DNA from 2 places in the Flexivirga sp. B27 genome. Region 1 is predicted to be linked to the other one. Evidence: riboswitches for the same ligand, from Rfam matches in the RefSeq annotation. Region 1 holds a riboswitch; the other holds the start of a gene.
The links. Region 1 has a riboswitch for cyclic di-AMP ahead of ACSZL9_RS04695 (transglycosylase family protein). Riboswitches for the same ligand answer to the same signal wherever they lie in the genome.
Positions count from the first base shown of each region.

Region 2: another riboswitch for cyclic di-AMP. It lies ahead of ACSZL9_RS18425 (C40 family peptidase); the one in region 1 lies ahead of ACSZL9_RS04695 (transglycosylase family protein).

Region 1 covers NZ_JBPYUM010000001.1:1,023,870-1,027,673, reverse strand. Annotated here, with positions in the region: gene ACSZL9_RS04705 (ribonuclease J) at 1-154, shown strand, start outside; gene ACSZL9_RS04700 (phosphotransferase enzyme family protein) at 192-1,193, opposite strand; gene ACSZL9_RS04695 (transglycosylase family protein) at 1,315-2,058, opposite strand; cyclic di-AMP (ydaO/yuaA leader) riboswitch at 2,063-2,207, opposite strand; gene ACSZL9_RS04690 (endonuclease/exonuclease/phosphatase family protein) at 2,495-3,490, shown strand; gene ACSZL9_RS04685 (aminotransferase class V-fold PLP-dependent enzyme) at 3,468-3,804, opposite strand, start outside.
Region 2 covers NZ_JBPYUM010000006.1:68,281-72,084, reverse strand. Annotated here, with positions in the region: gene ACSZL9_RS18430 (metal-dependent transcriptional regulator) at 666-1,355, shown strand; cyclic di-AMP (ydaO/yuaA leader) riboswitch at 1,469-1,660, shown strand; gene ACSZL9_RS18425 (C40 family peptidase) at 1,769-2,494, shown strand; gene ACSZL9_RS18420 (DUF6918 family protein) at 2,649-3,086, shown strand; gene ACSZL9_RS18415 (hypothetical protein) at 3,278-3,804, opposite strand, start outside.

The sequences.
Region 1 (3,804 bases):
CCCCAAGCTGGAGGCCGCGCTCGAGGAGGCCCGCGAGAAGGGCATCAGCGACACCTACCAGTTGCAGCAGGTCATTCGCCGTGCCGTCGGTGGGTTCGTCGGCGGCAAGCTGCGCCGTCGGCCGATGATCATCCCGATCGTCATCGACGCGTGATGGGCCGGGGCGGCGAATAACTCGCGACTGTCGCGAGTTATTCGCCCCGATCGCTGGTTCCGAGCGAACAACTCGCGACAGTAGCGGCTTCGTCCGCCCAGCCCGTCGGGTCGTCACCGGGCGGGACCATCGCCAGGGAGAACCACAGCACCAGTGGGCCCCACCAGGACAACTCGGCGTCGGTCAGCCGGCATACCGACCGATAGCCCTCGAGGAAGGTCTCCCGGACCTGCGGCGTGACCGGACCCCAGTCGTGGAATCTCGTGCCCAGCAGCACCGCCGACCGCGCGAGCTCAACGATGCGGTGCTCGATGGCCGCGTCCTCGAAGTCCAGGACGGCAGCGACATCCCGGTCGTTCATCAGCAGGTTGGCCGCGCGGAAGTCACCGTGCACGAGTTGCGCGGGCCGGCCGGGTGCCGGGAGTTCGTTGACCTGTCGTTCGAGCGCAGCCAGCGCACCCGATGGCAGGTGTGGGTGGTCGTGTCCGAGCCAGTCGCCGATCCGGTCCGGCAGCGGACGGTCCGGGGGAGCAAGCTCCGGGATCTTCGCTGAGTCGTATGCCGCCAAGGCCTCGTGCAGCCGCGCGAGCATCGCACCCGCCGCAGCGACCTGGCCAGGATCGGCGACATCGAGCCATTCGCCCCGCAGCTGCCGCTGCACGCCCAGCGACACACCATCGACCTCGACCTGACGTCGATGGTCCTGGGCGGGAATCGGCGCGGACACCGGCAGGCCGTGCTCGTCGAGCCGGCCGGTCAGCTCCGCGAGAGCCGCGAGGCGAGCGAACCGGTGCCGCGCGATCGACCACTTGGCGAGCAGCGGCCCCTCCGACGTCCGGATCCACGCAAGCGCGTTCGCGAAACTGAGCACGATCCGTTCGCACGAGGTCACCTCAATGCCCCAGTGGCGACTCAGCGTCGCGGTCACCCAGTCACTTGCGGCCTCGGTGGTCGCGAATCCGAAGCGCTCGTCGAGCGCGGCTCCCGGGTCGGTGGACTCCCAGAGCATCTCGACGCTCGGTGAGTTCGTTGTCGTCATACGACCAGCATCACATCGCAGCAGCACATCGCGCGGGGTACGACGAAGGCCCCGCCCCACCGAGTGGTGGAACGGGGCCTTCGGGTTGTCAGCGCCGAGTAGGCGGTGACGGACGATCAGATCAAGCCGGCAGGTTCAGGTGCTGGCCGACGAAGATCAGGTTGGCGTTGTTCACGGTGCCCTTGTTGGCCGCGAACAGTGCCTGCCAGCCGCCCTTGACGTTGTAGCTCTGTGCGAGCTCGCTCAGGGTGTCGCCGGACTTCACCGTGACGGTCTTGCCCGAGAGGGCGACCTTCGGCGCGGTGTAGACCTTCTTGGGCGCCGTGTAAGTCTTCTTGGGCGCGGTGTAGGTCTTCTTCGGGGCCGTGTAGGTCTTCTTCGGAGCCTGCGCACGCTCGTTGGAACGCGAAACCTTGGGGGTCGTGTTCTTCGGCGCGGTGTAGGTCTTCTTCGGAGCCGGCTTCGGGGCCGGGGCCGGGTTCACGTTCGGCGAACCGCCGCCCTGGGTCAGGCCAGCGCGCACCGAGCAGACCGGCCAGGCGCCGGGACCCTGGGAAGCCAGGACCTTCTCGGCGACCGAGATCTGGGCCGACTTGGACGCCATGTTGGCGTTCGACGCGTAGGCGCCACCGCCGAAGGCGATCCAGGTCGAGTGGGTGAACTGCAGGCCACCGTAGAAACCGTTGCCCGTGTTGATCGACCAGTTGCCACCGCTCTCGCAGGCAGCGACGCGGTCCCACGTGGAGACCGAGGCTGCGTGAGCGTCACCAGCGGTGGCGACGCCGGCAGCGGCAAGGGCTGCGGCGGCGGCAACCCCGATGCCGACGGCGCGGGTCTTGTTGCTGAAGTTCTTGCTGAGGTCCATTGATTCCTCTCCTGACGTGCGCATACGGGGTTAGCTGTCGGGTCGGGCTGTCAGGTGCCCGGCAGGTTTTTGGCCTGCTCTCACCCCAAGACCGCTGTCACGGCCAAATTGGGTTCCCCATCCTCGTCGTGCCTCCGGGACCGTCCCGGATCTTGGTGACTGCTCGACGAGGTTGTGCGCAGCAAGTCACAGGCAGGGGGCGAAGTCATGCCGGGTTGCAAGACTTCGTCGATGGAAGGTTCTTCGCCAGGGGGACGAAATTTCAACCACCGATCGTCGAAGGTACGTGGTCGAAGGACGATTGCCAAGTTGAAACGTGACCATTTCGTGACTTTTTTTTGAAGTGTCGCGAGAGTCACACGAATCGTGTTGCATGCGTCACAGGAATCACATCCACCACATGCGTCAGGCGTCCCTGTGTGGTGAGAATACGACTGTGCCCCAACTGGATCCGATGCCTCGCCGCGTATGGCGTGCCGAAGCAAGCACGGTCTGCTGGTGGGTGCTGGCCGTGCTGCAGGCGTGCGTAGGCCTTGCGGCCGCGGCGCGGTGGGCGGACCTTACCTGGTTGGTGCCGTCGCTGCAGGCCCTTTTCCCGATCGTTGGAATTGCAGCGGTCGTGACGCTCGTGGCCGCTGTCGCACTGCGGTTCCGCTGGCTGGCCGTAGGCGCCCTCCTCGTCGCCATACCGCCGCTGGTGCTGGGCGCCGGAGCGTTGCGCAGCGACACCGTCCCGGCCGGCCCGCACGACGAGACCGTCATGACGATCAACCTGGAGTATGGCGGCGCCGACCCCGGCCGCGTCGTTGCAGCGGTGCGGGAGCAGCACGTCGACACCCTGGTGCTGGAGGAGTGCACACCGCAGGAGTTGGCGGCGCTGCGCCGCCACGGACTCGGTGCGGCCCTGCCGCACCAGGCCGGCCGCGCCGCACCGGGCATCCGGGGGACGGTGGTCCGCAGCACCCACCGCGTGCATCTGGTGTCCGAGAACGCGGCGGGCCGCTTCCCGAGCAGTCCCGACGTCAGGGTGCACACGCAGCGCGGCACCTACCGGCTGCGCGCGGTGCACATGCCGGCCCCGCTGCCGGAGATCGTCGGCGACTGGCGCGCTGCGCTGCACGAGTTGGCCAGGTGGCGTGCGCAGCGACCTGCTGGGCAGCCGCTCGTCCTCGCCGGCGATTTCAACGCCTCCTCGGCCATGCCCGCCTTCCGGCAGGTGGCCGACGGGTTGACACAGAGCAGCCGCGCGACCGGATCCGGCTGGCGCCGGACGTGGCCGAACGACAGCTGGCTGCCGCCCTTCATCCAGCTGGATCACGTGCTCAGCCGAGGCTTCGGTGTGGTTGCCGACGGAACGGTGCAGGTGCCCGGCACCGATCACCTGGCCTACTGGACCCGGTTGCGGATGCTCACCAGGGCAGCGGCTCACTGAGGTCGCGCGGATCGGCCGGAGCCGACCAGCCGTCCGGCGTGTGCACGTAGGACAGCGCCGGACCCTGCTCGACCAGGCGGCGGACCGCGCAGACCAGCCGCTGGACGTGCTCGGCGGTCGTGGCCAGGCCCAGGCTCGCCCGGACAGCGGTGGCACCGGCGCCGAGCAGGGAGTCACACAGCAGGTGCGCGCAGAACCGACCGTCTCGCACCGCGATGCCGTGCTCGTCGGCCAGCACCTGCGAGACCAGCGAGGGTTCGTAGCCGTCGACCGTGAAGGTCACCACGCCGACGTTCGGCCGATCGCCGAGCGCG
Region 2 (3,804 bases), on a different contig from region 1:
AGCGCCGCCAGCCCTGAGGCGCTTGGTCTCGATACGCCCTCCGCTAGCGCTCCGGGGTACTCGACCAGCTTGTGCGGGGCAGCGGACAGCCCGTGGGCTTCCGGTCGGAACCGGTCGGCGCGATGGACGAGATCGCGCCACCCACGGGCTGCGGTGGCTGCGTTGGAGTAGCTACCGAACGTCCGTTTCGTCGGCACACCGGAGGTGGCCGGCGACGAATACGAAGGTTGCGCTAGCGCGCAACCACCTCACGCGTCCTTTGAGAATTCACTCTTGGACCACCTCCTTTCTCGTGTGGCACCACGCTAGGCCGAGGCGCTCGCGGGTGGCAACGGGTTTAACCGGCGAGTTGCCGGAGAGGTCCGCAAAACGGCCCCGAACGCAAGAACGGCTGGCGCCCAGGGGAGGTGCGCCAGCCGTCCGAGCGCCACCGTGAGGTGGGCTCACCCCGTCCGTGAACCGGACGGTTCGGGAGGCTGTGGGTCAGGGGGGAGGAGCCCCACAGCTTCCAAGAACAAGAACGTAGCGTGACCGCGAAGGATTCCCGAACTTATTGACCGAAAATCTTCTGGATGTCTTCGGGATGTTCTGCCGGCCAGCCGGTAGAAGTTGGACGGCAGATGGACGGCATGGCAACTGTCGTCGCTTAGTGGCAGGCTGGCCCTGTGAGTGAGTTGATCGACACCACCGAGATGTATTTGCGCACGATCTTCGACCTGGAGGAAGAAGGCATCGTGCCTCTGCGAGCGCGCATCGCGGAGCGACTGGGACACTCGGGTCCCACTGTGTCCCAGACAGTCGCCCGGATGGAGCGCGACGGTCTGCTGACCCTTGCCGGCGACCGGCACCTGGAGTTCACCGACCACGGCCGGACGCTGGCCACGCGAGTGATGCGCAAGCATCGGCTCGCCGAGCGACTGCTGGTCGATGTCATCGGTGTCGAGCTCGAATACGCGCACGACGAGGCGTGCCGGTGGGAGCACGTGATGAGTGAGCGGGTCGAGCGCAAGATCCTGGCCATGCTGGAGGAGCGGCACATCTCGCCATACGGCAACCCGATCCCCGGTCTGGTCGAGCTCGGCGAGGAGGAGACCCGCCTGCGGTTCCGTGACGGTGTGCGGCCGATGACCGAGGTCGTGACCGAGGAGCCGACCAACTTCGTGGTCCGCCGGGTCGGCGAGCCTGCACAGGCCGACCAGGACGCGCTCAGCGTGCTGACCGCAGGTGGCATCACCCCGGACGCGAAGGTGCAGATCCAGCTCGAGAATGACCGGGTGGTGGTCCGTGCCGAGGGCCAGGACGCGGTGTCCTTGCCGCGTGACGTGGCGATGCACGTCTTCGTGGACGCAGACTGACAACCGTGTAATAGCAACGGATTTCAGATTCTTTCGACGAATTCGTGACCTCCTTGTGACATGCGGCCCCGGGTTGTGTACCGTTTTCCCCGGCCCGCCACTCGGTGGGCTTCCGTGAGGCAACGCCGAGTCCTGCCAGCCGAACGGACGTAACGATCCGCCTGGCAGGAGCGGGGGAACCATTCCGGGCGACCCAGGTCGTCCTTGGGGCGAAGTTCGGTCCGGCACCGCAGGGTGTCGATCCGGACCGGGTATCTCCAGCCCGAGCCCGACAGCTCACCTCGTAGGCGACGGAGAGGTGCTTCGTGTCCATTCTTGGTCCGCGCGGTCGTCACCGCGCCCCGAGCAAGTTGTCGACGACTTTCAACTCGACCGCACGCGTTTCGGCCACAGTCGCCGTCGCGGGTGGTCTGGTGGCATCGATCGCCGCACCGCAGGCGGCTTCGGCCACCACCGGTGTCGCATCGATCACCGGTGCGAGCTCGGTCGACTTCGCCGCCCAGGCAGCCCGCGCACAGGCAGCTGCACACCCGCTGACCGCGACGAAGGCACAGCAGCAGCTGGGCGCCGTCGAGGCCAAGGGCCAGCTGGCGACCGCGGTCTCCGCGAAGAGCTACGAGGCTCCGAAGAAGCAGGTGCGTCCGCGCACCTCCTCGGTCTCGCGTAGCCAGACGCGGCCCGCCGCAACCACCACGGCAAACACCGCCGCTGACACCACCCCGGTGCGTCAGGCGCCGCAGTCGAACCCCACTCCGGCACCGGCCCCCAAGCCCAAGCCGAAGCCGGCTCCTGCGCCTGCCTCTGACGGCAGCATCGTGTCGATCGCCAAGCAGTACGTCGGCACGCCCTACGTCTACGGCGGCTCGAGCCCGGCAGGCTTCGACTGCTCCGGCTTCACGTCCTACGTCTACGCGCAGGTTGGCAAGTCCATCCCGCACACCGCCACCGGTCAGCTGCAGGCAGCGACCCCGGTGAGCAACCCGCAGCCGGGTGACCTGATCTTCTTCGGCGACGGCAGCTCGGCCTACCACGTCGCCATCTACGCAGGCAACGGCATGATGGTGGACTCCAACCACCCCGGTGGTTCGGTCGGCGTCCGTGCGATCTACAGTGGGGTCTCCGGCTACGGCCGCATCTGAGCCAAATCTGAGCAATACCAGCCTGATTCGAACCCGCCGCGCTTCATGGGCGCGGCGGGTTCGTGCATCTCCGGATGCGCTGCTTGAACTGTCTTGAGATGCCCGTCAGCTGTGCTTGAGTTGTTCCCCTATCTCCCGAAAGGCTTTGACCCGTATGTCGTCGCTGAGCGAAACCCTGCTTGCCACCGAACGCCGCCCGAAGGTCGTCGAGGATCTGGTCGACGTCATCAATGCCGAGGTCAAGGACAAGAAGGGCGTCAGCGGCGTCGCGATCAAGGGCGGGTATGCCGCAGTGCGCAAGTTCAACCCGACCGTTGCCTCCGATGCGACCAACCGCATGCTGCCGCAGGTCGCCGACGCGCTGCAGCCCTTCTGGGACGACTTCGCGGGGTCCGGTGACTTCGGTCAGTACCTCGCCGGCCGTGGCGACGAGGCCGCCGACGCGTTGCTGGCGGTGACCGACGCCCGTGCGGAGAAGACCGAGCGCGAGCCGCTGAAGCGTGCTTACAAGAGCTTGCGCGGCAAGGCGAAGGAGAACGTCAAGCAGGCCCTGCCGCGACTGGGCACCGCCATCCAGACCAACGCTGGCTGAGTCGTTGAGCTGATCGAGGTCGTTGAGCCGACTGAGGTCGTTGAGCCGACTGAGGTCGTTGAGCTTGTCGAAACGTGACCTCGACAGGCTCGGCCATCTCCGGGGCGGGCTCGGCCATCTCCGGGGCGGGCTCGGCCATCTCCGGGACAGGCTCGGCCGTCTGCGGGATGGGCGCGGCTGCCACGGGGTGATCACCCAGCGCCGATGCTCCGCTTCGGCGGCTTGGGCGGGCCGACCGTCTTGGTCTCGGTGACCGTGGTGGTCTCCGTCTTCGGCGGCTCGGACTTGGTCGTGGTCTTGGTCGTCGTCGCTGTCGTGGTTGCCGACTTCGTCTGCGTCTTGGTCGCCGTCTTCGTCACGGTCTTGCCCTTGCCCGGTTGCACGACCCGCACCGTGCGGGTCTCGCGGGGGAGCGTGACGGTCGAGGTCGAAACGCTGGCGCGGTCCTGGGAGCTGTCACGCGCGGCGGTCACCGTGCGGGTGGGGCCGTCCTGGGTGTAGGTGACCGTCCGCGGGCTCGGAGCAGCCTTGCTGTCACCGCCGCCGGCAAGCAGATAGACACCGATCGCGCAGAGCGCCGCCAGACCCGCACCGATCAACGCGCCGGGCAACAGACCCGGCGCCGTCCGGGGCGGCGGATCGTATTCGTAGTCGTCGTCCGGATCGGCGAATTGGTCCATGAACTCGTCGTTCGCGGATCGTTCCTCGCCGTCACCGC